4 regions of the Streptomyces changanensis genome follow, and region 1 is predicted to be linked to each of the others. Evidence: riboswitches for the same ligand, from Rfam matches in the RefSeq annotation. Region 1 holds a riboswitch; each other region holds the start of a gene.
What was found. A riboswitch is a leader RNA that binds a small molecule or an ion and turns the genes downstream of it on or off. The one in region 1 is predicted to bind cobalamin.
Positions count from the first base shown of each region.

Region 1 (7,457 bases):
GCCGTACCGCCCTCCCCCGCCCGCGCCACGCTCCGCGCCCACGACACCGGAACCGGGGCCGGGGCCGACGCGCGGGAGGGCAGTGGACCCGAACCGCTCCCCCCGGAGCCCGGGGTGTCCGCGCAGTGGGTGCTGCACCTGGGCGAACCGCTGCTGGAGGAGTACCGCGCCGGGATCGTCAGCCAGGGCGTGGTCCTGCTGCGCGCCCTGCCCGGCGGCGCCTACCTCGTCACGGCCACCCCCGAGCAGGCCGAGGACGTCCTGAACCTGCCCTACGTCAGATCCGTACGGCACCACGACCCCGACGCGGCGGCCCCGCTGCGGTTGTCGGCCGGGGAGCTCACCGAGGTGGAGACGGAAGGTCACGGCACGACGGCCCTGCGCACCTGGGACCTGGTGACGGCCGACGCCGACGCCCGCGCGGGCGTACGCGCCTGGCTGCTGGCGCGCGCCGACGCGCACGGACCGGAGATCGTCGCCGAGGGCGGGCGCCGCCTGCGCGTCCGGCTCCCCGCCGGATCGCCGCTGGAGGAGGAGGTCGCCCGGGTCCCGGGAGTCCTGGCCGTGACCGAGTACGTGGAGCCGAAGCTCTTCAACGACGTCGCCCGCGCACTGCTCGGCGTGACGCCGGCGGAGGCGGCGGGCGGCCTGCCGCTGACGGGCCGGGGCGAGGTCGTCGCCGTGGCCGACACCGGCTTCGACACCACGCACCCCGACTTCGACGGCCGCGTGGTCGGCACGGCCGCCCTGGGCCGCCCCGGCGACTCCTCCGACCCCCACGGACACGGCACGCACGTGGCGGGGTCCGTCCTCGGCGACGGCAGCGCCTCCCAGGGCGCCTTCCGGGGCGTCGCGCCGGAGGCGAAGCTGTACTTCCAGTCGGTGCAGGACCGGCACGGCGGCCTCGGCGGTCTGCCGGCCTCGCTGGAGGACCTGTTCGAGCCCGCCTACCAGGCCGGGGCCCGCGTCCACAACGACAGTTGGGGCGCCGCCACCGAGGCCGCGTACACCGCCAACTCCGACGACGTCGACGCCTACGTGCGGCGGCGGCCCGACATGCTCGTCGTGATCGCCGCGGGGAACGAGGGCACGGCGGCGGCCCGCCTCCACGCGCAGGAGGGGTTCGTCGACTGGCTGTCGCTGGGCTCGCCCGGGTCGAGCAAGAACGCCCTGACGGTCGGCGCCGCGCGCACCAGCCGCGCCGACGGGCCCGGTGGGGACCTCACCTGGGGCGAATGGGACCGGGGCACGCCCTTCCCCGACGACCCGATCGCCGGCGAGCGGGTCTCGGGCGACCCCGAGGCGCTGGCCGCGTTCAGCAGCCGCGGCCCGTGCGACGACTGGCGCGTGAAGCCCGACGTGGTGGCGCCCGGCACGGACATCCTGTCGACGCGCGCCGCCGGCGCCCCCCGGCAGAGCTTCTGGGGCCTCCACGACAACCCCCGGTACGCCTTCATGGGCGGCACCAGCATGGCCACCCCGCTCGTCGCGGGCTGCGCCGCGCTGGTGCGCGAGTACTACGTGCGGGAGCGGGGCACCAGCCCCAGCGCCGCCCTGGTGAAGGCCACGCTGATCAACGGCGCCCGGCGGCTCACCGCGCCGGACGCCACGGCCCCGGACCCCCACTTCCACCAGGGGTTCGGCGCGGTGCACCTGCCGTCCACCCTGCCGAACCCGGCCGTCCCGGACCTGGTGCTCGACTTCGCCGACACCTGGCAGACCCCCGCACGGCAGCTCGCCCGGACCGGTGACGTCAGCCGCTTCACGGTGGAGGTGGCGGCCGGCGCACCCCTGCGGCTCTGCCTGGCGTACACGGACCTGCCGGGCCGGTCCCTGCAGAACGACCTCAGCGTGCTGGTGGAGACGCCCGACGGCGTCCGGCACGCCGGGAACGACACCCTGCCCAACCGGCTTCTGCAGACGGACAGCACGAACAACGTCGAGGTCGTCCGCCTCCCGGACGCCCCGCAGGGCCGGTACCTGATCCAGGTGTTCGCCCGCAATCTGCTGGAGGGCCCGCAGGACTTCGCCCTGGTGGTGACGGGCAGGCTGACCGGCCCCCTGCGGCGCACGACCGGCTGAACCGCGTCCTGGACGGCGAGCGGGTGGCCGGGGACCGGGCGCGATCGCGGCGCGCCCGTGCGCCCCGCCAACGCCGTCCCGCCCGTCCCGCCCGTCCCGGGGCACCGGCCACGGGGCACCGGCTACAGGGTGCGGGCCACGGGGTGCGGGCGCTCGGGGCACCCGGTCCCGGGGCGGAAGCGACGGCGCCGGGCCCCCGGGGGCAGGGGCCGGAGCCCCCGCCGTTTCAGCCCGCCTCGTCGGGTGGTTCCGGTGCCGCCGCCGGGTCCTCCCAGGGCGGGGGCGTGCGGCCGTCGGTCCAGGCGGCGAGGGCCTCCCCGTCCACGCAGACGATGCCGATCGTCTCGGCGTACTCGACGGCCGGCGCCGTGAACGTGCTGGTCGTCACGACGACCGCGACCTCCGCCCCGTGGACGGCGAAGCAGGTGCCACCGAAGCGCTGGAGGTCCTGCGAGCCGACGGGATTGTCGGCGGCGTACTGCTTGCACTGGACGATCAGCCGGCGGCCGTCGGGTGCCGTCGCCACGACGTCGGCACCCAGGTCGCCCGGGCCGCCGGACACCTCCGTCCGCGTGCAGCCGTCCCGTACGCACAGCGCGGCCACCGTGTGCTCGAAGCCGTACGCGTCGACCTCCTCGTGGTCGACGCTGTCGCCGTCCAGCCGGGGTACCGGCGGGGCCGGCGCGGCGCCTTCGACGGGGAGCACCGCCGTGACCTCGTCGGGGCCCGGGGGCGGGGCCTGCGCCGGGATCGCCGCCCGGCCGGGGGCGCGGCGCGTGGCGGCCCGGCCCGCCACGACGGCCGCGAGGACCACCATGACGAGCAGCAGGACGGGGCCGAACGCCCCGTCGGGCACGTGCCACACGGTGCGCACCAGCAACGCCAGCCCGCCGACGGCCACCCCGACCAGCCCCAGGGCGAGCACCACGTCCCGCCAGCCGGCCCGCCGTGCCCCCGGCACCCTCGGCGCCCTCCGCGCTCTCGGCACCCTCTGGGCTCTCGGCGCCCTCGGCGCCCTCGTCGTCCTCTGCGGTACGGTCACGCGGCACCCCCTCCCTGACACCCCGTCTGGCCCCGCCGCCCGGCGCCAAACCCCGCGGCCCGAACCGGCTCCCGCCCGGACCGGCTCCGGCCCGGCGGCCCGCGGGCACCGACACGCGTGCGCCGGGCCGCCGTCGCGAGGACGGCGGCCCGGCGAGGAGCGCGGGACGGGTCAGCAGTGACCGACGGCCGTCTGGTTGGCCACGAGCGACGAGTGGACGTAGCCGGTGCCCTTGTGGCTGCTCACCCGGAACCAGCGGTTCGACGCGTAGTTCGCGCTGGGCGGGTAGACCCACTGGCTGTCGAGCCAGCACTGCATGGACACGCCGGTGCCGTTGGTGAGGTAGCCGAGGGAGCCGCAGGAGGTGGAGGCGCAGGTGCGGAGGTTGGCGCCGCCGCTGTTGGAGGAGATGTGGCTGCCGGCCGCTTCGGCCGTACCCGCGCCGACGGTGAGGGCTGTCAGGGCGACGGCCGCCGCCGTGGCCAGTCCGGCACGGGTCCGCAGGAGGGTGGGTGTCCGCATGGTGGTGTCCTTCCGATCGGTGTGCGCCCCGGTGGCGCCCCATCAGGAAGTCACCCGGGTGGGGCACTCGGGAAGGGGAGACCCGCAGGTCGGACGGGTCCGTACGGCGGTCCGTACAACTCCGTACGGCCGAGCGGCGGGCCGGCGCGGCGGGACTGGGCGCTGGTGCGCGGCGAGCGGGTGTCCCGGGCCACCCTGGTCCGGTTCGTCCGCAGCGCGGCGGAGCTGCGCCGACTGCTGGAGGGGGCGGGGTTCGCCCGGGTCGAACTTCTTCGGCGGCTTCGACGGCCGGCCCTACGACCAGGACGCCGAGCGGCTCGTGGTGCGGTGCGGGCAGGCTGACGGATCGGCGGGGCGCACGGTTCCGGCCGTGCGCCCTTTCGTCCCTGACGTGGCGAATCGTAGGATCATCTGGTCATCACCGCGACGGGAGACAGGAAGCCGGTGCGATTCCGGCACGGTCCCGCCACTGTGACCGGGGAGTGGACCCCACCGGAAGGCCACTGCGCACGCGCGGGAAGGCCGGGGGAACGTCGATCCGGGAGTCAGGACACTGGCCTGTCGCGGGCCCGATCCGAGGAGCGCGGACTCCGCAGGAGGCTTCACGTGTACGACGGCTCGTCCCGTCCCCCCTTCCCCACCCCTGCCCGGGCGCGCGGGCGCGCCCTGGGCGCGGCGGCCCTGGCCGCCGTCCTCTCCGCGACCCTGCTGTCCGGCTGCGGCACCTCGCGCGGCGCGGACGACGGCCGCCCGTCCGCGGCGGCGCGGCCCGCGAAGGGCTTCCCCGTCACCGTCGACAACTGCGGCACGCGCACGACGTACGACAGGCCGCCGGAGCGGGTGGTCACCATCCACCAGCACCCGGCCGAACTGCTGCTGGCCCTCGGTCTGAAGGACCGCATGGTGGGCACCGCCTTCCCCGACTCGGCGGTCCTGCCCCAGTACCGGAAGGACTTCGCGGCCGTCCCCCGACTCGCGGAGAAGGAGCCGTCCTTCGAGACGGTCCTCGACGCCGAACCGGACCTCGTGTACGGCGGCTACGCCAGCGCGTTCGACGACAAGGCGGGCCGCTCCCGGGCGGCGTTCCGGGACGCGGGGATCGACACGTACCTGAACCGCGAGTACTGCGGCGGCAGGAGCGTGTCCATGCGGGACACGTACGAGGAGATCCGTACCCTCGGCTCGATCTTCGGCGTGCCGGAGCGGGCCGACGCGCTCGTCGCCGACCTCCGCTCGCGCATCGACGAGGCGACGCGGGCGGTGAAGGGCGCCCCGCAGGTCCCGGTGTTCGTCTACGACAGCGGCGACAAGGCGGCGTTCACGGCCGGCGGCAAGGGGCTCGGCACCGAGATCATCCGGCTGGCCGGCGGCCGGAACGTCTTCGCGGACCTCGACGAGGTCTTCGGCGACGTGTCGTGGGAGCAGGTCGTCGCGCGCAAGCCCGAGGTCATCGCGATCTACGACTACGCGGGCGCGGGCGGCGTCGAGCAGAAGAAGCGGTTCCTGCTGGCGCAACCGGCGCTCGCCGACGTGCCCGCGATCAGGAACAAGCGGTTCGTGGTGCTGCCGCTGACGGCGACGCTCGTCGGCGTCCGCCCGCCGTACGCGGTCGGGGACCTGGCCAAGGCCCTGCACCCCGAGCGGTTCCGGTGACGGCCACCGCCCCCGCCGCCCCCGCCGACCGCACCGACCCCGGCCCCCGGGGCCGGGCGGGCGGCGGCGGGCCCCGCCGTGCCTCGTTCGCCTTCACCCTCGTCCTCCTCGGCGTCCTGCTGGTGGTCTCCGCGACGGCGGGCATGGCCATCGGCTCGGTGCGCGTGCCGCCGGGCGAGGTGTGGGGCATCGTGACGCACGCGCTGGGCGCGGACTGGTCCGAGCCGACGTGGTCGCGGGCGCGCGAGACGATCGTGCTCGACGTGCGGGCGCCACGCGTACTGCTCGGCGTGGTCACGGGCGCGGGTCTCGCGGTGGTGGGCGCCGCCCTGCAGGCACTGGTGCGCAACCCGCTCGCCGAGCCGTACCTGCTGGGCGTGTCGTCCGGGGCGGCGCTCGGCGCCGTCAGCGTCATCGTCCTCGGCCTCGGCGTCTTCGGGGCGCTGTCCCTGTCGGTCGCCGCCTTCGCCGGCGCCCTGCTCGCCCTGCTCGTCGTGTACGCCACCGCCCGCGCGGGCGGGCGGATCACCTCCGTGCGGCTGGTGCTGTCCGGCGTGGCCGTCGCCGCGGTCCTCACGGCGGTCGTGGACCTGCTGCTGCTCACCTCCGGCACCGGCGACCAGGCCCGCGCGGTCCTCGCCTGGACGCTCGGCGGGCTCGGCGGCGTCCGGTGGGCCGGCCTGTGGCTGCCCGCGGCGGCGCTGCTGCTGGGGATCGGCGTGCTGCTGGTCCAGGCGCGGTCGCTGAACCTGCTGCTGTCGGGCGAGGAGGCCGCCGCGACGATGGGCCTGGACGTGGCCCGGTTCCGGGCCCGGATGTTCGTGCTGCTCTCCCTGGTGACGGGGGTCATGGTGGCGGCGACCGGACCGATCGGCTTCGTCGGGCTGATGCTGCCGCACATGGTGCGGGTCCTCGTCGGCGGCGACCACCGCCGGGTCCTGCCGACGGCCGCGCTGGGCGGGGCGGTCTTCCTCGTCTGGGCGGACATCGCGGCGCGGACCGTGGCCGCGCCCATGGAGATCCCCGTCGGCATCCTCACGGCCCTGTGCGGCGGGCCGTTCTTCCTGTGGCTGATGCGGCGCGACGCCCGGCGCGCCAGCGACCGGGGAGTGGTGGGATGACCACCGCGACAGAGCTCTCCGTCGAGGGAGTCACGCTCACCGCCGGCGCCCACCGGCTCGTGCGGGACGTCTCCCTCACGGCCCGCCCGGGCGAGGTGGTCGGGCTGGTCGGCCCCAACGGCAGCGGCAAGTCCAGCCTGCTGCGGGCCGTCTACCGGGTCCTGCGCCCCGACGCGGGACTGGTCCGCGTCGACGGCGCCGACGCCTGGCGCCTGCCGCCCCGGCGCCTCGCCCGGACGCTGGCGGCCGTCGTGCAGCAGTCCGCCGCGGACTTCGACCTGTCCGTGCGGGACGTCGTCGCGATGGGGAGGACCCCGCACAAGCGGCTGCTCGACGGCGACGACGCCGAGGACGTCCGGCTGGTCGAGGCGGCGCTCGCGGCGGTGGACGCCGTCGACTTCGCCGACCGGTCCTTCGACCGGCTGTCGGGCGGTGAGCGCCAGCGGGTGCTGATCGCGCGGGCCCTGGCCCAGCAGCCGTCCCTGCTGGTCCTCGACGAGCCCACCAACCACCTCGACGTCCGGCACCAGTTGGACGTGCTCGGCCTGCTCAGGCGGCTGCCCGCGACGGTCCTGGTGGCCCTGCACGACCTGAACCTCGCCGCGTACCACTGCGACCGCCTGTACGTGCTGCGCGACGGCGAGGTCACCGCCGCCGGAACACCGGTCGACGTGCTCACGCCGCACCTGCTGGCCGAGGTGTACGGCGTGAGCGCCGAGGTCGAGGTCCATCCGCGCACGGGGGCGCCGCACGTGACCTTCCTCCCGGACGCACCACCGGCACCGGCGGCACCGGCGGCACCCGTACGGGAGCACGCCGGGTCGTGAGGCCCGCCCGCGGGGGCGCCGTCCGGGTCACTGGGGGGCCGGTGCGGGGACGTGCGGCCCGCCCCGGACAGGAAAGGGCCGCCGCACCGCCGACGGCCGTACCGGGCGTAGGCAGCGGGCCGCCGGCGGGTACCGCGCCGACAGGGACGGCGCGGTGTGGGAGCCGGGCGCCACGGTCACGGGCCCGTGGTCGCGACGGCCCGCAGCCGG
Region 1 covers NZ_CP102332.1:572,239-579,695, forward strand. The annotation lists gene NRO40_RS02480 (S8 family serine peptidase) at 1-2,082, shown strand, start outside; gene NRO40_RS02485 (restriction endonuclease) at 2,309-3,043, opposite strand; gene NRO40_RS02490 (SH3 domain-containing protein) at 3,296-3,646, opposite strand; cobalamin riboswitch at 4,044-4,222, shown strand; gene NRO40_RS02495 (ABC transporter substrate-binding protein) at 4,253-5,299, shown strand; gene NRO40_RS02500 (FecCD family ABC transporter permease) at 5,296-6,420, shown strand; gene NRO40_RS02505 (ABC transporter ATP-binding protein) at 6,417-7,247, shown strand.

Region 2 (7,457 bases), 2.9 Mb from region 1:
GTTCTCGTGGCCGGATACGAGGAACAGCGTGTCGGCACCGTCCAGCGCGGCCCGCATGGCCGCGCCGTCCCCGTACGCGGCGGGCGGCGCCTTCACCGCCCCCGGCACGCCGTCGGGCAGCCGCGCCGGATCCCGCCCGACCAACCGCACCGGGACCCCGGCGGCCCCGAGCCGGTCGGCGACCCGCCGCCCGACCCGGCCGCTCGCCCCGGTGACGGCGATGACCCCGGTCCCACTGACTCCGTCCATGCCGGCAGTCTCCGCCACCCCCACCGACCCGGCACCCCCACCTGATCCGACCGGACGCACCGGTCGGACGGGTGCCCTCCGGTGTGTTCCGGTGCCTGCCGGTACGCACGGGTGGCCCTCCGGTGCGTGCCGGTGGCTTTCCGGTGCCTGCCGGTGCACACCGGTGGCCCTCCGGTGCCTGCCGGTGCGCACCGGTGGCCTTCCGGTGCCTGCCGTCCGTCGCGTGCGGTCGGTGCGGCGGGGTGGTTGGGAGGGGTCAGTCGTCGGTGAGGTGTTTGTGGAGGTGGACGTCCTCGTGGCCGCCGGGGACGCCCGGGGTGCGGCCCGTCTCGGTGTAGCCGAGCTTCCGGTAGAAGTCGGGGGCCTGGAAGGTGTACGACGACACCGCCACGTGGCGGCAGCCGCGCCGACGCGCCTCGGCCTCGGCGGCGCGGACCAGTCGGGTGCCGAGGCCGGTGCCGCGCTGGTCGTCGCGGACCCACAACATGTGGATCTCGCATCCGGTGCCCCAGGTCCAGCCGGTGACGCCGCCGACGACCGCGCCGGTGTCGTCGGTGGCCCGCACGGACAGCTCGCCCTCGTCCGCCACGCCGGTGGCGCGGGCGTTGAACTCCGTGAGGGCCCTGTCGAGCAGCTCCGACAGCTCCTTGTCCTCACCGCCGACGCTCAGCCTCACTCGTCGCCACCCCCTTCGAGGTCGCCCTCCGTCTCCAGGAACACCTGCTTCAGCCGCTCCAGGACCGCCGGGTCGGGCTTGGCCCACATACCGCGCGACTCGGCCTCCAGCAGCCGCTCGGCGATGCCGTGCAGCGCCCACGGGTTGGCCTCCTGGAGGAAGGCGCGGTTCTCCGGGTCGAGGACGTACGTCTCGGTGAGCTTGTCGTACATCCAGTCGGCGACGACGCCGGTCGTGGCGTCGTACCCGAAGAGGTAGTCGACCGTCGCGGCCAACTCGAACGCGCCCTTGTAGCCGTGGCGGCGCATCGCCTCGATCCAGCGCGGGTTCACCACGCGGGCGCGGAAGACGCGGGACGTCTCCTCGACGAGGGTGCGGGTGCGGACGGTCTCGGGGCGGGTCGAGTCGCCGATGTACGCCTCGGGCGCGGTGCCCTTGAGCGCGCGGACGGTGGCGACCATGCCGCCGTGGTACTGGAAGTAGTCGTCCGAGTCGGCGATGTCGTGCTCGCGCGTGTCGGTGTTCTTGGCCGCCACCGCGATGCGCTTGTACGCCGTCTCCATCTCGGTGCGGGCGGGCTTGCCCTCCAGGCCGCGCCCGTACGCGTAACCGCCCCACACCGTGTACACCTCGGCGAGGTCCGCGTCGGTGCGCCAGTCGCGGGAGTCGATCAGCTGGAGGATGCCCGCGCCGTACGTGCCGGGGCGGGAGCCGAAGATGCGGGTGGTGGCGCGGCGTTCGTCGCCGTGCTCGGCGAGGTCGGCCCGCGCGTGGGCGCGGACGAAGTTGTCGGCGGCCGGCTCGTCGAGGGAGGCGGCGAGGCGGACGGCGTCGTCGAGCAGCCCGATGGTGTGCGGGAACGCGTCGCGGAAGAAGCCCGAGATGCGCAGCGTCACGTCGATGCGGGGGCGGCCCAGCTCGGCGGTCGGGATGGCCTCCAGGCCGGTGACGCGGCGGGACGCGTCGTCCCAGACGGGCCGGATGCCGAGCAGGGCGAGCGCCTCGGCGACGTCGTCGCCCGCGGTGCGCATCGCGCTGGTGCCCCACAGGGACAGGCCGACGGAGGTGGGCCAGTCGCCGTTGTCGGCGCGGTACCGCTCCAGGAGGGAGTCGGCGAGCGCCTGACCCGTCTCCCACGCGAGGCGGGAGGGGACGGCCTTGGGGTCGACGGAGTAGAAGTTCCGGCCGGTCGGCAGGACGTTGACCAGGCCGCGGAGGGGGGAGCCGGACGGTCCGGCGGGGACGAACCCGCCGTTCAGGGCGTGGACGGCGTGGTCCAGCTCGTCGGTGGTGGCGGCGAGGCGCGGCACGACCTGGCGGGCGGCGAAGTCGAGGATGTCGGCGACGGCCCGGTCGTGGCCCTCGGCCACGGAGGCGACGGCGGCCGGGTCCCAGTCGGCGGCCTCCATCGCCTCGACCAGGGCGCGGGCCTTGGCCTCCGCCTCGTCGGCGGCTGTGCGGGTCGCGGCGGACTCGTCCAGGCCGAGCGCCTCGCGCAGGCCGGGCAGGGACTGCGTACCGCCCCAGATCTGGCGGGCGCGGAGGATCGACAGGACGAGGTTGACGCGCTCCGGGCCGGTCGGGGCGCCGCCGAGGACGTGCAGGCCGTCGCGGATCTGGGCGTCCTTGACCTCACAGAGCCAGCCGTCGACGTGGAGGAGGAAGTCGTCGAAGCCGTCGTCGTCCGGCCGGTCCTCCAGGCCCAGGTCGTGGTCGAGCTTCGCGGCCTGGATCAGCGTCCAGATCTGCGCGCGGATCGCCGGCAGCTTGGAGGGGTCCATGGAGGAGATCTGCGCGTACTCGTCGAGCAGCTGCTCCAGGCGCGTGATGTCGCCGTACGACTCGGCGCGCGCCATCGGCGGGACGAGGTGGTCGACGAGCGTGGCGTGGACGCGGCGCTTGGCCTGGGTGCCCTCGCCCGGGTCGTTGACGAGGAACGGGTAGATCAGCGGGACGTCGCCGAGGGCCGCGTCGGGGCCGCAGGCGGCGGACAGGCCGGCGTTCTTGCCCGGCAGCCACTCCAGGTTGCCGTGCTTGCCGAGGTGGACCATGGCGTCGGCGCCGAAGCCACCGTCGGCCTGGGGGGTGCCGATCCAGCGGTAGGCGGCCAGGTAGTGGTGCGAGGGCGGCAGGTCGGGGTCGTGGTAGATCGCGATCGGGTTCTCGCCGAAGCCGCGCGGCGGCTGGATGAGGATCAGCAGGTTCCCGCGCCGGAGGGCGGCGAGGACGATGTCGCCGTCGGCGTTGCGGGAGCGGTCGAGGAACATCTCGCCGGGCGGCGGGCCCCAGTGCTGCTCGACCTGCGCGCGCAGCTCCTCGGGGAGTGTGCCGTACCAGCGCTTGTAGTCGGCGGCCGGGATGCGGACCGGGTTCCTGGCCAGCTGCTCCTCGGTCAGCCACTCCTGGTCGTGGCCGCCGGCCTCGATGAGGGCGTAGATCAGCTCGTCGCCGTCACCGGAGGCGAGGCCCGGGACGTCCTCGTCGCCGAAGTCGTACCCCTCCTCCCGCAGCCGGCGCAGCAGCGCGACGGCGGAGGCGGGGGTGTCGAGGCCCACGGCGTTGCCGATGCGGGAGTGCTTGGTCGGGTACGCGGAGAGGACCAGCGCGAGGCGCTTCTCGGCGTTCGGGATGTGGCGGAGGCGCGCGTGGCGCACGGCGATCCCGGCGACGCGCGCGGCGCGCTCGGCGTCGGCGACGTACGCGGGCAGGCCGTCGGCGTCGATCTCCTTGAACGAGAACGGCACGGTGATGAGCCGGCCGTCGAACTCCGGCACCGCGACCTGGCTGGCGGCGTCGAGCGGCGAGAGGCCCTCGTCGTTCTCCTCCCAGGCGGCGCGCGAACCGGTCAGGCACAGGGCCTGGAGGATCGGCACGTCGAGGGCGGCGAGCGCGCCCGCGTCCCACGACTCGTCGTCGCCGCCCGCCTGTGCCTCGGCCGGCTTGGTGCCGCCGGCGGCGAGGACGGTGGTGACGACCGCGTCGGCCGTCCGCAGGCTCTCCAGGAGCTCCGGCTCGGGCGCGCGCAGGGACGCCACGTACAGCGGGAGGGCCTGGCCGCCCGCGTCCTCGATGGCGTCGCAGAGGGCGCCGACGAAGGCGGTGTTCCCGCTCATGTGGTGGGCGCGGTAGTACAGCACGGCGACCGTGGGGCCGGTGGTGCTCCGCGCGGTGCGCTCCAGCGGGCCCCAGGTGGGGGCGGCGGCCGGGGGCTCGAAGCCGTGGCCGGTGAGCAGGACGGTGTCGGAGAGGAAGCGGGCGAGCTGTTCGAGGTTGTCCGGGCCGCCGTGGGCGAGGTAGGCGTGCGCCTCGGCCGCGATGCCGATCGGGACGGTGGAGGTCTCCATCAGCTGGGCGTCGGGGGCCTGTTCGCCGGTGAGGACGACGAGCGGCTTGCCGGACTCGCGGAGGGTCTGCAGGCCCTCCTCCCAGGCGCGGATGCCGCCGAGGAGGCGCACGACGACGAGGTCGGCGCCGTCGAGGAGGCCGGGCAGGTCGTCGACGGGGAGGCGGGCGGGGTTGGCGAACCGGTACTCGACCGGGCCACCGGCCGCGCGGGCGCTCAGGAGGTCGGTGTCGGAGTGCGACAGCAGCAGGATCACGGCGTGCCGGGCCTTCCTCGGGGTGTCCTCGCCCCGGGTGGTCGTGGGTGGCGGGAGTTCCTGACTCGCGGAGCCCCTCGGGGCCCCGCTCACAGTGGCGGGACCGCGCCGGATTCGCACCGGGCTTCCTCCCTAGGGTCCTGGGACCCTGTGCCGTCTGCATAGTAGAGGCTGCGCGTATGCTCGCCGCCATGCCGCCCAGCTCATCAAAGCCCCGGAACGGGGGCGAAACCCACATACCGGAACGCGTCCGCGACCGCGGCGACGCGTGCCCCGGCGCGCTGCGGCTGCACCGCGCGGACGACGGCGGACTGGCCCGGCTGCGGCTCCCCGTCGGCGTCCTGACGAGTCATCAGATCACGGCCCTGGCCGACGCCGCCGACCGGTTGGGCGACGGCCACCTCGGCGTCACCTCGCGCGGCAACCTCGATCTGCGCGGACTGCCCGACGACTGCGGACTGGCCCTGGCGGAGCTGTTGGACGCTGCCGGGCTGCTGCCGTCCGCGGCGCACGAGCGGATCCGCAACATGGTCGTCTCGCCGCTCGCCGGGCTCGACGGGCGGGGGCACGCGGACGCGCAGGCGTGGGCCCGCGAGCTGGACGCGCTGCTGTGCGCCGAGGCGTGGACCACGGCCCTCTCGGGGCGCTTCCTGTTCGCCGTGGACGACGGGCGCGGTGACGTGGCGGGGCTGGGCGCCGATGTGACGTTGCTCGCAGAGCCGGACGGCCGCGCTGTACTGCGTGTCGGGGACGCGGGCGGGGCGGCTGCGGTCGGCGGGGCGGTCGGGGGCGGCGGGACGGCTGAGGGCGGCGGCGGGACGGCTGCGGCTGGCGGGGCGACGGCGGGCGGCGCGGTCGGCGGGACGTGGCGGGTGGCGGGCGCGGACGCCCCTCGGGCGGCGCTTGCCGTGGCGCGGGCGTTCCTCGCCGTCGCCCGGGAGGCCGGTACGGGTGCCTGGCGGGTGGCCGAACTGCCCGCGGACTGCGGCCTCGGCACCGCCGTGACCCGGCACCTGGCGGACGCGGGCGTGGTGGCGTGGCCGGAGGCGGCGTGGCCGGCGCCGGGGACGGCGACTGGGGCGACTGGGGCGATTGCGGGCACGGGTACGGGTACGGCTACGGACGCGGCGCCCGAGCCGGGGGTCGTCGGGGAGGGCGGAGCCGTGTCGGTCGTGGCGCCGCTGGGGCGGGTCACCACCGCGCAGTTCCGCGCCCTGGACCCGGGTCCGGCCGGCGAGGTGCGGGTCACGCCGTGGCGCGGCTTCGTCGTCACCGGGCTGCCCGGGCGGGCGGCGGCCGTGGAGCGCCTCGCGGCGCTGGAGGCGGCGGGGTACCTCGTGCGGGCCGGTTCGCCCTGGCTGTCGGTCAGCGCCTGCACCGGGCGGCCCGGTTGCGGCAAGGCCCTGGCCGACGTACGGGCCGACGCGCGGCCCCTGGAACACGGGCTGCCGGTCCACTGGTCCGGCTGCGCCCGGCGCTGCGGGCATCCGCAGGGCGACTGGGTGGACGCGCTGGCCACCAGTGACGGTACGTACGAGATCACCGTACGGACCGCCCCGGGCACCCGGCCACCAGCCCCGGCCGCAAGCCCCACAGACACCACCCACAACACCTGACCCACCAGGCAACCCAGGCACCACACGCACAACGCACACGCACAGGCACAGGCACAGGCACAGAGATGAGCGGGAGCACAGTGTTCGACTACGAGAAGGACGGCGCGGAGATCTACCGCCAGTCCTTTGCCACGATCCGCGCCGAGGCGGATCTCGCGGGGCTGCCCGCCGACGTCAGCCAGGTCGCCGTGCGGATGATCCACGCCTGCGGCATGGTCGACCTCGTCCGCGACCTGGCCTACACGCCCGAGGTCGTCTCCCGCGCCCGCGCCGCGCTGCGCGCCGGCGCGCCGATCCTGTGCGACGCGCAGATGGTCGCCAGCGGCGTCACCCGCAAGCGGCTTCCCGCCGCCAACGACGTCGTCTGCACCCTCTCCGACCCGTCCGTGCCGGACCTGGCCGCGAAGCTGGGCACGACCCGCAGCGCGGCCGCGCTGGAGCTGTGGCGCGACCGCCTGGACGGCGCGGTCGTCGCCATCGGCAACGCGCCGACCGCCCTGTTCCGCCTCCTGGAGATGATCCGCGAGGGCGCGCCCCGCCCGGCCGCCGTGCTCGGCATCCCCGTCGGCTTCATCGGCGCGGCCGAGTCGAAGGACGCGCTGGCGGCGTCGGACCTGGACCACATCGTCGTACGGGGCCGGCGCGGCGGCAGCGCCATGACCGCCGCGGCGGTCAACGCGATCGCGAGTGAGGTCGAATGAGCGGCAAGCTGTACGGCGTCGGGCTCGGCCCGGGCGACCCGTCGCTGATGACCCTCCGCGCGGTCGAGGTCATCGCGGAGGCGGACGTCGTGGCGTACCACTGCGCCCGGCACGGCCGCTCCATCGCCCGCTCCATCGCGGCGCGCCACATCCGCGAGGACCACGTCGAGGAGCGGCTGATGTACCCGCTCACGGTCGAGACGACGGACCACCCCGGCGGCTACCGCGGCGCGCTCGACGACTTCTACGAGGAGGCGTCCGCCCGGCTCGCCGCACACCTCGACGCGGGCCGGACCGTGGCGGTGCTCGCGGAGGGCGACCCGCTCTTCTACGGCTCGTACCAGCACATGCACAAGCGCCTCGCGCACCGCTACGAGACCGAGGTCGTGCCCGGCGTCACCTCCGTCAGCGCCGCAGCGGCGACGATCGGCAAGCCGCTGGTGGAGGCCGAGGAGGTGCTCACCATCATCCCGGGCACCCTGCCCGAGGAGGAGCTGACGGCCCGCCTGGCGGCGACCGACTCGGCGGTGGTCATGAAGCTGGGCCGGACGTTCCCCACGGTGCGCCGCGCCCTGGAGCGCGCGGACCGGCTGGCCGACGCCCACTACGTGGAGCG
Region 2 covers NZ_CP102332.1:3,506,954-3,514,410, reverse strand. The annotation lists gene NRO40_RS15570 (NAD(P)H-binding protein) at 1-249, opposite strand, end outside; gene NRO40_RS15565 (GNAT family N-acetyltransferase) at 506-925, opposite strand; gene cobN (cobaltochelatase subunit CobN) at 922-4,524, opposite strand; cobalamin riboswitch at 4,561-4,693, opposite strand; gene NRO40_RS15555 (cobalamin biosynthesis protein CobG) at 4,704-6,140, shown strand; gene NRO40_RS15550 (precorrin-8X methylmutase) at 6,206-6,841, shown strand; gene NRO40_RS15545 (precorrin-2 C(20)-methyltransferase) at 6,838-7,457, shown strand, end outside.
Region 2: it holds a riboswitch for cobalamin, as region 1 does, so the genes downstream of both, cobN (cobaltochelatase subunit CobN) here and NRO40_RS02495 (ABC transporter substrate-binding protein) in region 1, are expected to answer to the same signal.

Region 3 (7,457 bases), 3.9 Mb from region 1:
ACCTCGACCCCCACGACCACAGCGAGCCGGGCCACCCCGGCCCGCTCGGCCACCGCACCGCCGGGGACCTGTGGGTGCCCGAGCGGGAGTGCGGCATCGCCGCGCCCGCCGGCCTCGTGCGGGGGCTCCTGGACGGCTGGGTCGCCGACAGTCCGGACAGCCGGGAGTGGCGCGATCTGGAGGAAGTCTGCTGATGCCCGCCGCAGGGGCCCCTTAGGCTGTACGGGCACACGGCAACGGGTACTCAGGGAAGGCGCGAAACCGGACATGGCGCAGCAGGAGACGGACCAGCAGGGCTTCGACGCCCTCCCCGTCGACGACGAGGGGTTCGTCGTCGACACGGAGCAGTGCGAGGAGCGCGAGCAGGCGTACCGCGAGCGCGGTACGTCGCGTCCGATCACGGTGGTGGGCAACCCCGTGCTGCACAAGGAGTGCAAGGACGTCACCGCCTTCGACGACGACCTCGCCCGGCTCGTCGACGACATGTTCGCCAGCCAGCGCACCGCCGAGGGCGTGGGTCTCGCCGCCAACCAGATCGGCGTCGACCTGAAGGTCTTCGTCTACGACTGCCCGGACGACGAGGGCGTGCGGCACGTCGGCGTCGTCTGCAATCCGGTGCTGGAGGAGCTGCCGGCGGACCGGCGCAACCTCGACGACTCCAACGAGGGCTGCCTGTCCGTCCCGACGGCGTACGCCTCGCTGGCGCGGCCCGACTACGCGGTGGTGCGGGGCCAGGACGTGAAGGGCAACCCCATCAAGGTCCGGGGCACCGGGTACTTCGCCCGCTGCCTCCAGCACGAGACGGACCACCTGTACGGGTACCTGTACATCGACCGGCTGTCGAAGCGGGACCGCAAGGACGCGCTGCAGCAGATGGCCGAGGGCACGCCCCGCTACCCGGTCGTCGCCAACGACTGACGCCGCCGTCGCGGCCCCGCACGTCCGGCCCGGCACGTCCAGGCCCTTCGGGCCCCGGACCCGTCCCTTACGTCCGGGCCCGTCCCGTCACGTCCGGTCCCCGTACGTCCAGGTCCTACGGGTCCCGGTCCGGTCACGCTCAGGTGACCGGGGCGGGACCCGTCCACGTCCGTCGGGGGTCGGGCGGGTGAAGGGCGGCACGCCCTGTTGACGCGCGTCGACCGCCCCGCCAGTCTCGGGAGCGGTACGGCGCCCGCGCCGTCCCGCCCGTCGCGCCCGGCGCCCGCCGGGACGCCCGCTCGGACACGGAGGCACGATGCTCGGACGGACCGGACGACTCCTGCTGTCTTTTGTCATGCTCATGTCTGCCCTGACGGTCGGCGTGGTCACCACGGCCGGCACCGCCCACGCCGACGGCTGCTACACGTGGTCGCGCACGCTCTCCCAGGGCGCCTCCGGCGCCGACGTCACCCAGCTGCAGATCCGCGTCGCCGGCTACCCCGGATACGGGGCCGTCCTCGCCGTCGACGGCTCCTACGGCCCGGCCACCACCGCGGCGGTCAAGCGGTTCCAGGCCGCGTACGGCCTGACGGCCGACGGCGTCGCGGGCCCCGCCACCTTCAGCAAGCTGTACGCCCTCCAGGACGACGACTGCACGCCCGTCCACTTCGGCTACGCCGAGCTGAACGACTGCAACACCACCTGGTCCGGCGGGGCCGTCAGCGCCGCCACCGCGAAGTCCAACGCGCTGCGCACGATGTGGAAGCTGGAGGCCCTGCGCCACGCGCTCGGCGACCAGCCCATCACCGTGACCAGCGGCTTCCGCTCCCACGCCTGCAACGACGCGGTCGGCGGCGCGTCGGGCAGCCGCCATCTGTACGGGGACGCCGCCGACCTCGGCGCGGGCCCGCACTCGCTGTGCCGGCTCGCCCAGCAGGCCCGCAACCACGGCTTCAACGGCATCCTCGGCCCGGGCTACCCCGGGCACGGCGACCACACCCACCTCGACCACCGGGCCGACCGGTTCTGGTCCGCCTCCGGCTGCGGCATCTGACGGCCGCGGCGCCGACGTCGCGGCATGACGGCCCGCGGCGCCGACGCCGCGGCGTCAGACGGCCGTGGTCGTCGTCCGGCGGCCGCGGCCCTCACGGCCCCGGGCGCGGCGGCAGGCGGCGTGGACCGCCCAGCCGGCCGCCGCGCCGATCGCGTACCAGAGCAGGTCCGGGGCGTGGAACGAGGTGCCGAGGACCAGCGGCGCCAGCCGGCTGTGGGCGGCGAGCCCGGCCGGTACGCCCGTCAGCTGGAACAGCTCCACCGCGCACGAGAACGCCAGCGCCGCCCCGGCCGCCGCCACCGGCCGCAGCCGGGGCGCGACCAGCACCACCAGCGCCACGACGAGCACGGTGTACAGCGCGTCCCCGGCGTACGTCGCCCAGGCGCCCGTCGCCGCGGACCTGGCTCCCAGGCCCGCGGCGACGGTCAGCGCGGCGGCGGCGCCGGCCGCGAGCCGCGTGGGCAGCGTCCCGGCGCTCCCCGTCAGAAGTCCTCGTCCAGGTCGACGGAGCCCTCCACGGCCACCTGGTACGCGGACGGGCGGCGCTCGAAGAAGTTCGTCAGCTCCTGGACGCCCTGGAGCTCCATGAACGCGAACGGGTTCTCCGAGCCGTACACCGGGGCGAAGCCCAGGCGGGTGAGGCGCTGGTCGGCGACGCACTCCAGGTACTGGCGCATCGACTCGGTGTTCATGCCCGGCAGGCCCTCGCCGCACAGGTCGCGGCCGAACTGCAGCTCCGCCTCCACGGCCTCCTTCAGCATGTCCGTGACCTGCTGCCGCAGCGCGTCGTCGAAGAGCTCCGGCTCCTCCTTGCGGACGGTGTCGACGACCTCGAACGCGAAGTTCATGTGCATCGTCTCGTCACGGAAGACCCAGTTGGTGCCGGTCGCCAGCCCGTGCAGCAGACCCCGCGAGCGGAACCAGTAGACGTACGCGAAGGCGCCGTAGAAGAACAGGCCCTCGATGCACGCGGCGAAGCAGATCAGGTTCAGCAGGAAGCGGCGCCGGTCGGCCCGCGTCTCCAGCCGCTCGATCTTCTCGACCGAGTCCATCCACTTGAAGCAGAACTGCGCCTTCTCGCGGATGGAGGGGATGTTCTCCACGGCGTCGAACGCGGCCGCGCGGTCCGCCGGATCGGGGAGGTAGGTGTCGAGCAGCGTCAGGTAGAACTGGACGTGCACGGCCTCCTCGAACAGCTGCCGCGAGAGGTAGAGGCGCGCCTCGGGGGAGTTGATGTGCTTGTAGAGCGTCAGGACCAGGTTGTTCGCCACGATCGAGTCGCCGGTCGCGAAGAAGGCGACCAGACGGCCGATCATGTGCTGCTCACCGGGAGTGAGCTTGGCGAGGTCGGCGACGTCCGAGTGGAGGTCGACCTCCTCGACGGTCCAGGTGTTCTTGATGGCGTCCCGGTAACGCTCGTAGAAGTCCGGGTAGCGCATGGGGCGCAGGGTGAGTTCGAAGCCCGGGTCGAGCAGGTTCTTCTCGGTGTGGGGGGACATCACTGACAGGCCTCGCAGGACTCGGGGTTCTCCAGGGAGCAGGCGACGGCGTCGGGCTCGGACACCTGCTGGGCGGGTACGGGGGCGGCGGCGGACGCCTGGGCGGCGCGGGCGATCCGGGTCGCCGGGCGGGAGCGCAGGTAGTACGTCGTCTTCAGCCCCTGCTTCCAGGCGTACGCGTACATCGACGACAGCTTGCCGATGGTCGGCGTCTCCAGGAACAGGTTCAACGACTGCGACTGGTCCAGGAACGGCGTGCGGGCGGCGGCCATGTCGATCAGGCCGCGCTGCGGGATCTCCCACGCCGTGCGGTACAGGGCCCGCACGTCGGCCGGGACCCAGGTGAAGCCCTGCACGGAGCCGCTGGACTCGCGCAGCGCCTCACGGGTCTGCGCGTCCCACACGCCGAGCTTCTTCAACTCGTCCACCAGGTAGGAGTTGACCTGGAGGAACTCGCCGGACAGCGTCTCGCGCTTGAAGAGGTTGGAGACCTGCGGCTCGATGCACTCGTAGACCCCGGCGATGGAGGCGATCGTCGCCGTCGGCGCGATGGCGAGCAGCAGCGAGTTGCGCATGCCGACCTCGGCGACGCGGGCGCGCAGCGCCTCCCACCGCTCGGGCCAGGCCAGTTCGACGTCGTAGTGGTCGGGGTGGAGCACGCCGCGCGCGGTCCGCGTCTTCTCCCACGCGGGCAGCGGGCCGTGGCGCTCGGCCAGGTCGGCGGATGCCTCGTACGCGGCGAGCATGATCCGCTCGGCGATCCGCGTCGACAGGGCGAGCGCCTCGGGGGAGTCGAACGGCAGCCGCAGCCGGAAGAAGACGTCCTGGAGGCCCATCGCGCCCAGGCCCACCGGGCGCCAGCGGGCGTTGGAGCGGCCCGCCTGCTCGGTCGGGTAGAAGTTGATGTCGACGACCCGGTCGAGGAAGGTGACGGCCGTGCGGACGGTCTCGTCCAGCCGCTCCCAGTCGATGGAGTCACCGGTCACGAACGCGCCGAGGTTGACGGAGCCCAGGTTGCAGACCGCGGTCTCGCCGTCGTCCGTGACCTCCAGGATCTCCGTGCAGAGGTTGGAGGAGTGGACCGTGTGGCCCGGCTCGGCGGTCTGGTTGGCGGTGCGGTTGGCGGCGTCCTTGAACGTCATCCAGCCGTTGCCGGTCTGCGCGAGCGTCCGCATCATCCGGCCGTACAGGTCGCGGGCCGGCATCGTCCGGCGGGCCAGGCCCTTGGCCTCGGCGGCGCGGTAGGCGGCGTCGAACTCCTCGCCCCACAGGTCGACCAGCTCGGGGACGTCCGACGGCGAGAAGAGCGACCAGTCGGCGTCGGCGTTGACGCGGCGCATGAACTCGTCGGGGATCCAGTGCGCCAGGTTGAGGTTGTGCGTGCGCCGGGCGTCCTCGCCCGTGTTGTCGCGCAGCTCCAGGAACTCCTCGATGTCCGCGTGCCAGGTCTCCAGGTAGACGGCGGCCGCGCCCTTGCGCCGCCCGCCCTGGTTGACGGCGGCGACGGACGCGTCCAGCGTCTTCAGGAACGGCACGATGCCGTTGGAGTGGCCGTTGGTGCCGCGGATCAGCGAACCGCGGGCGCGGATCCGCGAGTACGACAGACCGATGCCGCCCGCGTGCTTCGAGAGCCGGGCCACCTGGTGGTAGCGGTCGTAGATGGAGTCCAGCTCGTCCTGCGGGGAGTCCAGCAGGTAGCAGGAGGACATCTGGGGGTGCCGGGTGCCCGAGTTGAACAGGGTCGGCGAGGACGGCAGGTAGTCGAGGCGGCTCATCAGCCGGTACAGCGCCTCGACCTCGTCCAGGGCGCCCGCCGAACGGTCGGCGGCCAGGCCGCAGGCGACCCGCAGCAGGAAGTGCTGCGGGGTCTCGACCACCTTGCGGGTGAGCGGGTGGCGCAGCAGGTAGCGCGAGTACAGGGTGCGCAGGCCGAAGTAGCCGAACCGGTCGTCGGCCGCGGGGTCGATCACGGCGTCCAGCCGGTCGGCGTGGCCCGCCACGAGCTCGGCGGTGCGGTCGGCGATGAGCCCCTCGCGGTGGCCGACGGCGACGGAGGCCGAGAAGCACACCGCGCCCTGGCCCGCCGCCTCGTCGGCGATGGTCCGGGTCAGGAGCCGCGCGGCGAGCTTCGAGTACGCGGGGTCCTCGGCGATCAGTCCGGCCGCCGCCTCGGTGGCGAGCTCCCGCAGTTCGGCCTCGTCCGACCCGGCGTGCCGGCCGCGCAGGGCGGCGGCGGCGACCCGGCCGGGGTCGGCGTCGGGGAGGTCCGCGGTGAGGTCGGTCAGGGTCCGCAGCAGCGCGGTCCCGGGCGCGTCGACTTCGGTGGCTGAAGCCGGATCCGCTGGCGCGATGGTCACGTGGGGGCTCTCCCTCGCTCGGCTCGGGGTCCCGCGGGCGGGGGCGGGGGAGCGGGGCGCGCCTCACCCCGGGCACGGGGGCGTGCGTGACCGCGTCCACCGGCCCACTCCGCGAGGCCCGGACGTCTGGGCACCCGGGCCGGACGGTCCGGGCGCGCTGCCGGCAGGTCGTCGGACTCGCGGGTACGCGAAGGGCACACCGGTACACCGTTGCGGGACAGTTCCGGACTCTCACCGGATTCCCCTGCTGCGACAGCGAGGACGAGCATACATGTGGGGGGCACCCCTCACGGCACACCCCACATGTTGTGTCAGAGTGTCGGCGCGTACGCGAACAGTGGCAGCCCGGGGAGGGGTTCCGGCCCCGGCGGAGGGGTCCGCGCGGGGCTGCCACGGGGCTCTCGCGGGACCGGCGCGTGGCCCCTCGGGGAGGGCCGGCGCGGGCGGACACGGGGGCCGTCACGGGCCGCCGCGGGGCTCCCGCGAGCCCGCGGGGGCGGCGCGGCCGGGGTGGTGGGGCGGGGTCAGCCGCTCACGCCCACGCCGTTGTCGGGCGCCCCGTCACCCACGGGAGGCAGGTCCCCGCGCTCCACGGGCGCGCCGCCGGTGCCGCCGGGGCCGCCGCTGCCGGCCGTGCCGCTTGTGCCGCTCGTGCCGCTCGTGCCGCTCGTGCCGCCGGGACCGCCGTTGCCGCTCGTGCCGCCCGAGCCACCCGACCCGGGCGGGCGTTCGGGCAGTACCTCTGCCAACTCCTCGTCGGAGGCGCGGTGCGCCCGCTCGGCGGCGGCACGCAGGGTGGCGCGGTCCACGGCGGCGCGGTCGGCGCTCACGCGGATGCGCAGCCCGCCCTCGACGCGCAGGTACTCGTGTGCCGTGTCCCCGGAGCGGTACCACAGCGCCCCGTCCGCTGCGCACGGCCCGCCACCGGCCGCGCCCGTGCCGGTCGACGGGGCGGGTGGGGCCGACGGGACGGCGGCGCAGCCCACGTCCTCGAGGCGGCCCCGCTCGACGCCGAGGGTGAGCGTGCCGCCGCCCTTCGAGACGTACGACGCGGAGAAGCCGTCGTCGCCGAGGACGCCCACCGACTGCTCGGCGAGGTCGAAGCCGTCGGCCTCGGTCACGTACACGTGTTCCGCCCTGGTCTGCAGGGCGGCGGCGCGGGCCTCCAACTCCGCCCGGTCCGGGGCGCCGGAGCCGGCCACCTGCGTGCCGCAGCCGACGAGGAGCAGCAGCGGCGACGCCAGGGCGGCCAGGAGCGCCGGGGTGCGCCGGGGGCGCGGGGGGAGCGGTGCGGGCACCGGGCGTCGTGTCATGCGCACATCCTCGCCTACCGGCCCGGTACCGGACGAGGGCCCCCGTCGGCCCGGTACGCGCACGAGGGCCCCCGCCGCCCTGCCGGGACGGTGCGGGGGCCCTCGCCGCGGGGCGGTCCGGGGTTCAGTGCCCGGTGCCGACCTTGGGCATCGTCCGGCGGACGCCCGTGTCGCCCACGTCGGCGGTGTAGTCGCCGGCGGTCGTCTCGTCGACGCCCTCCGGCGCCCGCACCGCCCGCAGCGCGAACGTGAGGACCACCGTGACCAGGAGGTTCAGCACGAAGGCGGTGAGGCCGATGTACCCGATCTCCCCGAT
Region 3 covers NZ_CP102332.1:4,478,026-4,485,482, forward strand. The annotation lists gene NRO40_RS20015 (tetratricopeptide repeat protein) at 1-194, shown strand, start outside; gene def (peptide deformylase) at 268-918, shown strand; gene NRO40_RS20025 (D-Ala-D-Ala carboxypeptidase family metallohydrolase) at 1,235-1,972, shown strand; gene NRO40_RS20030 (ribosomal maturation YjgA family protein) at 2,027-2,458, opposite strand; gene NRO40_RS20035 (ribonucleotide-diphosphate reductase subunit beta) at 2,455-3,471, opposite strand; gene NRO40_RS20040 (ribonucleoside-diphosphate reductase subunit alpha) at 3,471-5,828, opposite strand; cobalamin riboswitch at 5,974-6,101, opposite strand; gene NRO40_RS20045 (hypothetical protein) at 6,353-7,141, opposite strand; gene mctP (monocarboxylate uptake permease MctP) at 7,266-7,457, opposite strand, start outside.
Region 3: it holds a riboswitch for cobalamin, as region 1 does, so the genes downstream of both, NRO40_RS20040 (ribonucleoside-diphosphate reductase subunit alpha) here and NRO40_RS02495 (ABC transporter substrate-binding protein) in region 1, are expected to answer to the same signal.

Region 4 (7,457 bases), 5.7 Mb from region 1:
CCACGGTGAACTCGCCCGCCGGGGAGTGGACCGTGGCGGTCAGCGAGACGTCCGCGGGCCCCGCCTCCAGGGCGGTCCGCAGGTGGGACCGGACCGTCGCGTCGGGCAGCGCCCGGCCGAACAGCTCAAGGGAAGCCGACCGCAGCCGTTCCAGATGGAGGTCGAGGCCGCGGATCCGACCGCCGCGCACTTGGGCGGCGGTGAAGTGGGCGTACCCGGCGAAGGCGAGCGGCGCCAGCTCCGCTGCGGTCGAGGCCCGGCCGTCGCGGTGCACGGCGAACGAGGTCGTGGACGTCATGGATCACTCCTGGTGCGTGAGGGGTGTGAGGTGGGGGAGAGGGGCCGGTGGCGGTGGAGGTGGCGCGGGCGCGGGACCGGCGGTGGAATTCCCGCGCCCCGAACCGACGTTAGGGCTTCACACTGGTGCGAAGGTCAAGGCGGGGAAGGCAGGGGGCCATGCTGATCGGGGAGTTGTCCCGGCGTACCGGCGTCGCCACGCGGCTGCTGCGCTACTACGAGGCGCAGGGGCTGCTCACCTCGGTCCGGCGCGGCAACGGGTACCGCGACTACGACGAGGGCGCCGTGCCCACCGTCCGGCAGGTGCGCGCGCTGCTCGCCGCCGGGCTCTCCACGGACGTGATCCGCACGGTCCTGCCCTGCGCCCGGGGTGAGGGGCCGGGCCTGGGCTTCGACTGGTGCGCCGAGATCCGGGACGTCCTGCACGGCGAGCTGGCGGCCGCGGACGCACGCATCGACGCCCTCCGCCGCAGCCGCGGCACACTCGCCCGCTACCTGGAGCACCCCTGACGCACCGGCGCGGCGTAGCCTGGAGGAGGACTCGGGGACCGACCCTCTCCCGGGGAGGCGCACCATGACAGCCATCGTCTGCAGGAACTTCGACGCCGCCGACGAGACCCGTCCCTTCGAGGACGGCAAGGGCAGGCTGGACCTGATCACGACGGGGCAGGGTCCCGTCGGGCGTGCCGTCTTCGAACCCGGCTGGCGGTGGACCGAGCACGTCAGGCCGCTCGCCGGTACCGACAGCTGCCAGGCGGCGCACACCGGCTACGTGGTCAGCGGCCGGATGCGGATCGTCATGGACGGCGGCGGTGAGAGCGCCGAGGTGGGGCCCGGCGACTTCTTCACCGTCGAGCCCGGCCACGACGCCTGGGTGCTGGGGGACGAGCCCTGCGTCGCCCTGGACTGGACGGGCTTCGGCGACTACGCCCGGTCCGCCGGCTGATCCCGCCCGCCGGCGCGCGGCCCGCTGACACCTGCCGTAGGCATCCGACCCGCTGACACCTGCCGTAGGCATCCGACCCGCTGACACCTGCCTGCCGGTGTCCGGCTCGCTGAGCCCCCGCCCGCCAACGCCCGCCGCGCCCGGATCGCCGATCCCGCCCACGCCCGCCCGCCGGCGCCCGCGGGGGCCCGCCCGCCCCCGCCGACGCCGGCCGCCGGCGCCCGCCTCCCACCGGGTCCCGCCGACGCACGCCGACGCACGCCGACCGACGCCCGTCGACACCCCGCCCGGCCGCGGGCCCGCCCGGCCGGTTGCGGCCTGCGACCACCGTGTTACCTTGCCGTGGCCAGTCGAACTCAGTACCCGCGGTACCTGGGTCAGGGAATCCGGTGCGAATCCGGAACTGACGCGCAGCGGTGAGGGTGACGGGCGCGGCAGCACGAGCCACTGGGCACTGACCGGCCCGGGAAGGCGCCGCGTCCGGTCGATCCCGAGTCCGAAGACCTGCTGGCGCCCGTTACGGACGGCCCCGCGCATGGGCCACGAACCGAGGACGCCCCGTGCCCCTGCCGCCACGCCAGCACCGCCTGCCCGCCGCCCTGCTCTGCGGCGCCCTGTTGCTCACCGGATGCGCCGGTGGTGCCTCCGGCCCGTCCGCGTCCGCCTCCGGCGCGGCCCGCACCCTCGACAACTGCGGGCGCGAGGTGGAGGTCCGCGGCGACGGTCCCCGCCGGGCCGTGTCCCTGAACCAGGGCACCACGGAGACGCTGCTCTCCCTCGGCCTCGCCGACCGCATGGCCGGCACCGCCACCTGGACCGACCCGGTGATGAAGGGGCTGGAGAAGGAGAACGCCCGCGTCCGGCGGCTGGCGGAGAACAACCCCTCGTTCGAGCGGGTCCTCGACACCGAACCGGACTTCGTCGCCGCCTCCTTCGCCTCCACCCTCGGCAATGGTGGCGTCGCCACCCGCGACCAGTTCGAGAAGCTGGGCGTGCCGACGTACCTCTCCCCGTCGGACTGCGCGGGCAAGGACAACACCGGCGGCGGTGACGGCGTGCGCACCGCTCCGCTCACCATGGAGACGATCCACCGGGAGGTGCGCGACCTCGCCCGCGTCTTCGGCGTCGAGGAACGCGGCGAGGAGCTCGTCGAGCGGCTCGACGCCCGCACCGCCGCGGCGAAGAAGGGCCTCGACGCGTCGGACGTCACCCTCATGTACTGGTTCGCCAACGCCGAGTCCCCGTACATGGCTGGCTGTTGCGGTGCGCCCGGCGTCATCACCCGCACGCTCGGCGCGAGGAACGTCCTCGACGACACCACGGAGGAGTGGCCGCAGGTCAGTTGGGAGACCGTGGCCGATCGCGACCCCGACGTGCTCGTCATCGGCGACCTCACCCGCCGGTCGCAGACCGCGGAGAGCGCCACCAAGAAGATCGCGTTCCTGGAGTCGAACCCGGTCACCAGGAACATGGACGCCGTCAGGCACAAGCGGTACGTGCTGCTCAGCGGCCAGGCCATGAACCCGACGATCCGCACCGTGGAGGGGATCGAGCAGGTCGCCGCCGCGATCCGCAGGTTCGGGCTGTCCCGGTGACCGCCGCCCTGCTGCGCTCGGCGGCGGGGTTCGCGGTGCTCGCCGTCTCCGTCGCCCTCACCATCACCGTCGGCCCCGCCGACCTCGGCGTCGCCGACGTGTGGTCCGTCGTCGCCTCGCACCTCGGCGGCGCCCCCTCCGGGCTGTCCCCGATCCGCGACGGCATCGTGTGGAACCTGCGGCTGCCCCGCACCCTGCTGGCCGCGGTGTGCGGGGCCGGGCTCGCCGTGTGCGGCGCCGTCATGCAGTCGCTGCTGCGCAACCCGCTCGCCGACCCCTTCGTCCTCGGCGTCTCCTCCGGCGCCTCCACCGGCGCCGTGCTCGTCGTGGTCCTCGGCGCGGGCGGCGGCGCGCTGTCGCTCTCCGCGGGTGCCTTCGCCGGCGCGGTCTGCTCCTTCGCCCTGATGTTGCTGCTGAGCCATGTCCTGGGCGGCACCACCGACCGGGTCGTCCTCTCCGGTGTCGCCGCGATGCAGCTCTTCTCCGCGCTGACCTCCTTCGTCGTCGTCACCTCCGCCGACGCCGAGACCACCCGCGGCGTGCTGTTCTGGCTGCTCGGCTCGCTCGGCGGCGCCGGCTGGGACGACGTGTGGCTGTGCGCGGCCGTCCTCGCCGTGTGCCTCGCCGTCTGTCTGGCCCACGGCAGGACCCTCGACGCGTTCGCCTTCGGGCAGGACGCCGCGGCGTCCCTCGGCGTGCACGTCGGCCGCACCCGCCTCGTCCTGCTGTGCGCCACCGCGCTCCTCACCGCCGCCCTGGTCAGCTCGGCCGGCGCCATCGGCTTCGTCGGCCTGGTGCTGCCCCACGCCGCCCGCGCCCTCGTCGGCCCCGGGCACGCCCGGCTGCTGCCCGCCACCGCCCTGGGCGGGGCCGTCTTCCTGGTGTGGATCGACACCCTCGCCCGCACCGTCCTCGAACCCCAGGAGGTGCCGGTGGGCGTCATGACGTCCCTGCTGGGCGTACCGGCCTTCGTCCTCGTGCTGTACCGGACCCGGAGGGCCGCCCGGTGACCCTCGCCGCCGACCGCGTCACCCGCACCGCCGGGGGCCGGCTGATCCTCGACGGCGTCAGCCTCGGCCCCGAGCCCGGCGGCGTCACCGGGCTCCTCGGGCCCAACGGCTCCGGCAAGTCCACGCTGCTGCGGCTGCTCGCCGGGGTCCTCGCACCCGCCTCGGGCGTCGTCACCCTCGACGGGCTGCCGCTGCCCGCCCTGCGCCGCAGGGACGTCGCCCGGCGCGTCGCCGTCGTGGAGCAGCAGTCGGACACCCTCGTCGAGCTGACCGTCGCGGACGTCGTCCGCCTCGGCCGCATCCCGCACCGCCGCGCCTGGACGCCGCCCGTGCCCGCCGACGAGGAGGCCGTGCGGACGGCTCTGGAACGCACCGGCCTCACCGACCGGGCGCACCAGTCGTGGCACACCCTGTCCGGCGGGGAGAGGCAGCGCGTCCAGATCGCCCGGGCCCTCGCGCAGGAACCGAGGGAGCTCCTCCTCGACGAGCCGACCAACCACCTCGACATCCAGCACCAGCTCGACCTGCTGGACCTCGTCGCCGCACTGCCCGTCACCAGCGTCGTCGCCCTGCACGACCTCAACCTCGCGGCGATGTACTGCGACCGGGTCGCCGTCCTCGCCCACGGCCGGGTCGTGGCCGCCGGCACGCCCGCCGAGGTGCTGACCGAGGCGCTCGTCGCCGACGTCTACGGGGTGCGCGCCGAGATCACCGTCCCGGCGGACGGCGACCGCCCCCACGTCCGCGTCCTCGGCACCCTCACGCGCGGCCGCTGAGCGGCCCACCGGTCGCGAGCCACCGGTCGCGAGCCGCCGTTCATGGGCGGTCGATCACGAGCCGCCGGTCAGAGGCACCGGTCGGGAAGCGCGCGCCGGCCAGGAGGGCACCGGTCGGGAAGCGCGCGCCGGTCAGGAGGGCGCCGCTCGGAAAGCGCCGGTCGCGGAGCCGCAGGTCACGAGCGGTGGGTCAGGCGACGTCGGCGGCGGGTGGACGCGGGGGCAGCGCCCAGCGGATCGTCCCGACCACGGCCCGGCCCGAGGCGCGCACGGCGGTCCGCTCCAGCAGCGGCAGGGACGGCAGGCCGAGCGGTGCGCGCGCCCATGGCGGCAGGAGCGACACGGCGTTCACCGCCAGCAGCGCGTACGGCGCCCGGGCGGCCCACGGCAGCGGCGGGTGCAGGAGCAGGAACCGGGCCGCCTCCCGCGCCTCCTCCGAAGCGGTCAGCTCCGGCCGGTACGCGGCCATCCGCTCGGCCAGCGCCGCCCGACTCCGCGGCGGGTCCGGCACGCCCAGCGCGGCCGCCACGCGCGCCGTGTCGGCGACGTACGCGTCACAGCCGTCCGGGTCCAGCGGGTGGGCGCCGTAGCACTGGTGCGCGGTGAGGAAGCTGTCCACCTCGGCGACGTGGACCCACTCCAGCAGGTGCGGGTCCGCGGCGTGGTAGGCGGCGCCCCCGGCGGTCCGCCCGCGTACCGCCTCGTGCACCGCCCGCACCCGGTCGACCGCCCGCTGCGCGTCCCGCGCCGTGCCGTACGTCGTGACCGCGAGGAAGGTGCTGGTGCGCTGGAGCCGCCCCCACGGGTCGCCCCGGTAGCCGGAGTGGGCCGCCACCGCCGCCATGGCGAGCGGGTGCAGGGACTGGAGCAGCAGCGCCCGCAGTCCGCCGACGAACATCGCGGCGTCGCCGTGGACGGTCCGCACCGGGCGGTCCGGACCGAACCAGCGCGGCCCCGGCGTGCCGTGGATCCGTGCGCGGTTGGCCTCGCCCTCGGGTCCCGCGACGCGGGTGAAGAGCGCGCGGCCGAGTCTCTCCCGCCCGCCCGCGAGCCCGGGCACGCAGACGTCCATGCTTCAAGTGTCCACCTTTCCGCCCCACCTGAGGCGTAGCAGGGGCTCACCCGGCAGGCGGAGGGAGCTCGTTCCAGCAGTCGACGTCGCGCGGCCGTGGTCAATGCGACGGTCGATGCATGATCAGTGGGACAGGGACGACGAGGGCGCCGCGGCGCACGCGGGGGCCGCGCTGGGTGGGCCGGGCCACGATGGTGTGGGCGGTGGTGTACGCCGGCTTCGGCCTGGCCTGCGCGGTGAGCGGGACGCCGCCGCTCTACCTGGGCAGCGCCCCGGGACCCTCGGCGCTGGGCTGGGGGGTCGCGGGGGTGGGGGCGCTGTCGGCCCTGACCTGTGGTGCGGTGGCGCGGTACGGACTGCGGCCTGCGTGGCGGGTGCTGCTGTGGGTGCTCTGCGTGCCGGCCGGGATGGCCGCGTTCGGTCTGCTGATGGACGTCATCACCCTGGTGTTCGGTCAGGGGGTGGACAACGGCGTGGCCGCGGCGAACCACGCGCTGGCGGCGGCCGGGGCCCTGCTGCTCGCGGCCACTGCCCGTGCCCGGTCCGTCCGCCGCACGCCCGACGCGGCCGTCGTACGGGCCCCTTCCGCCGCCTCCGGGCCGGTCCAGCTCGCCGCCTGCGCCGGGACGGCGGCCTTTCTCCCCTACGCGGCGATGAAGCTCGTCTGGGCGTCCGGCGGCACCTTCGCCGGGATGACCTGCGAGGAAATGCTCGCCGTCTCCAAGCGCAACGGCGCGTCGGGACCATGGCTCGCCCTGGAGTCCTGGGGCCTGGACGCCACCGTGCTGCTGGCCGCGCTCGGCACCTTCCTGCTGTGGGGCCTGGTCCGTCCGTGGGGCCAGGTCTTCCCGCGCTGGACGCTGTGGTTGCGCGGCCGCCGCGTCCCCCGCTGGCTTCCTCTGGCCCCGGCCTTGACAGGCGCCGCCACCTTGGTTCCGTACGGGGTATTCGGTGTCGGCTACGCGGCCCTGGCGACGGCCGGCGTGGTGACGATGCGGCGAGGCGACTTCCACTCCTCGAGCGACGCGCTGCTGGTCGCCTGGATCGGCATGACCGCGTTCGCCGTCTACGGAGCCGCGCTGGCTGTCGCCGCCCGCTCGTACTGGCTCCGGACCCCTTCTCGTCCGACATGGTCCACGGCGGCGGCTCACGCTTCCCCACGACCCGACCGATGAGTACGCAGGCCGACGGCCACCTGGTCGACGACTTCCGTCAGGGTCTCCAAGCGGGGCGGATTGGGCCGGCGCACCGCGAGGAACACGAACCCCATGGAATCCACGGACAAGCACGAGCACCAGCCGCGAACCGCCACCGACGAGGTCCTGCACGAGTTCGAGGAGGCGGAACTCCGTCTCGACGACGGGCAGGCGGACGAGGACGACGGCGAGGCCGCCGACTCCCTCACCCCCAGCCCGACCGCCCAGGAGTCGGTCCGCCCGGACCGCGGGGACCGCCCCGGCGCGGGCTCCTGACCACGCCCGGGCAGGCACCGGGCGCGGTGCCCCGCCGGGCGCCGGTCGGGCGCGCCTCGGACGGGCGGGGGCCGCAGGGCGGAGAGTGGTGGACGACGCCGGGCGACGGCCCCGGCACCCGCTCTCACGCCGCTCCCGACCCCGTGGAGGCCCACCCGATGACACCCCGATCCCGCCCGCGCCCGGGCGCCGCCCGGGCGGCCGGCGTCCTCGCCCTCGCCGTCCTCCTCCCGGCGTGCGGACCGGGCGCGGCGGGCGATCACGCCCCCGCCGCCACACCCGCCCCCGC
Region 4 covers NZ_CP102332.1:6,282,450-6,289,906, forward strand. The annotation lists gene NRO40_RS27505 (aminotransferase class IV family protein) at 1-298, opposite strand, end outside; gene NRO40_RS27510 (MerR family transcriptional regulator) at 457-807, shown strand; gene NRO40_RS27515 (cupin domain-containing protein) at 872-1,243, shown strand; cobalamin riboswitch at 1,574-1,769, shown strand; gene NRO40_RS27520 (ABC transporter substrate-binding protein) at 1,810-2,838, shown strand; gene NRO40_RS27525 (FecCD family ABC transporter permease) at 2,835-3,848, shown strand; gene NRO40_RS27530 (ABC transporter ATP-binding protein) at 3,845-4,624, shown strand; gene NRO40_RS27535 (oxygenase MpaB family protein) at 4,815-5,696, opposite strand; gene NRO40_RS27540 (hypothetical protein) at 5,816-6,871, shown strand; gene NRO40_RS27545 (hypothetical protein) at 6,965-7,168, shown strand; gene bla (class A beta-lactamase) at 7,327-7,457, shown strand, end outside.
Region 4: it holds a riboswitch for cobalamin, as region 1 does, so the genes downstream of both, NRO40_RS27520 (ABC transporter substrate-binding protein) here and NRO40_RS02495 (ABC transporter substrate-binding protein) in region 1, are expected to answer to the same signal.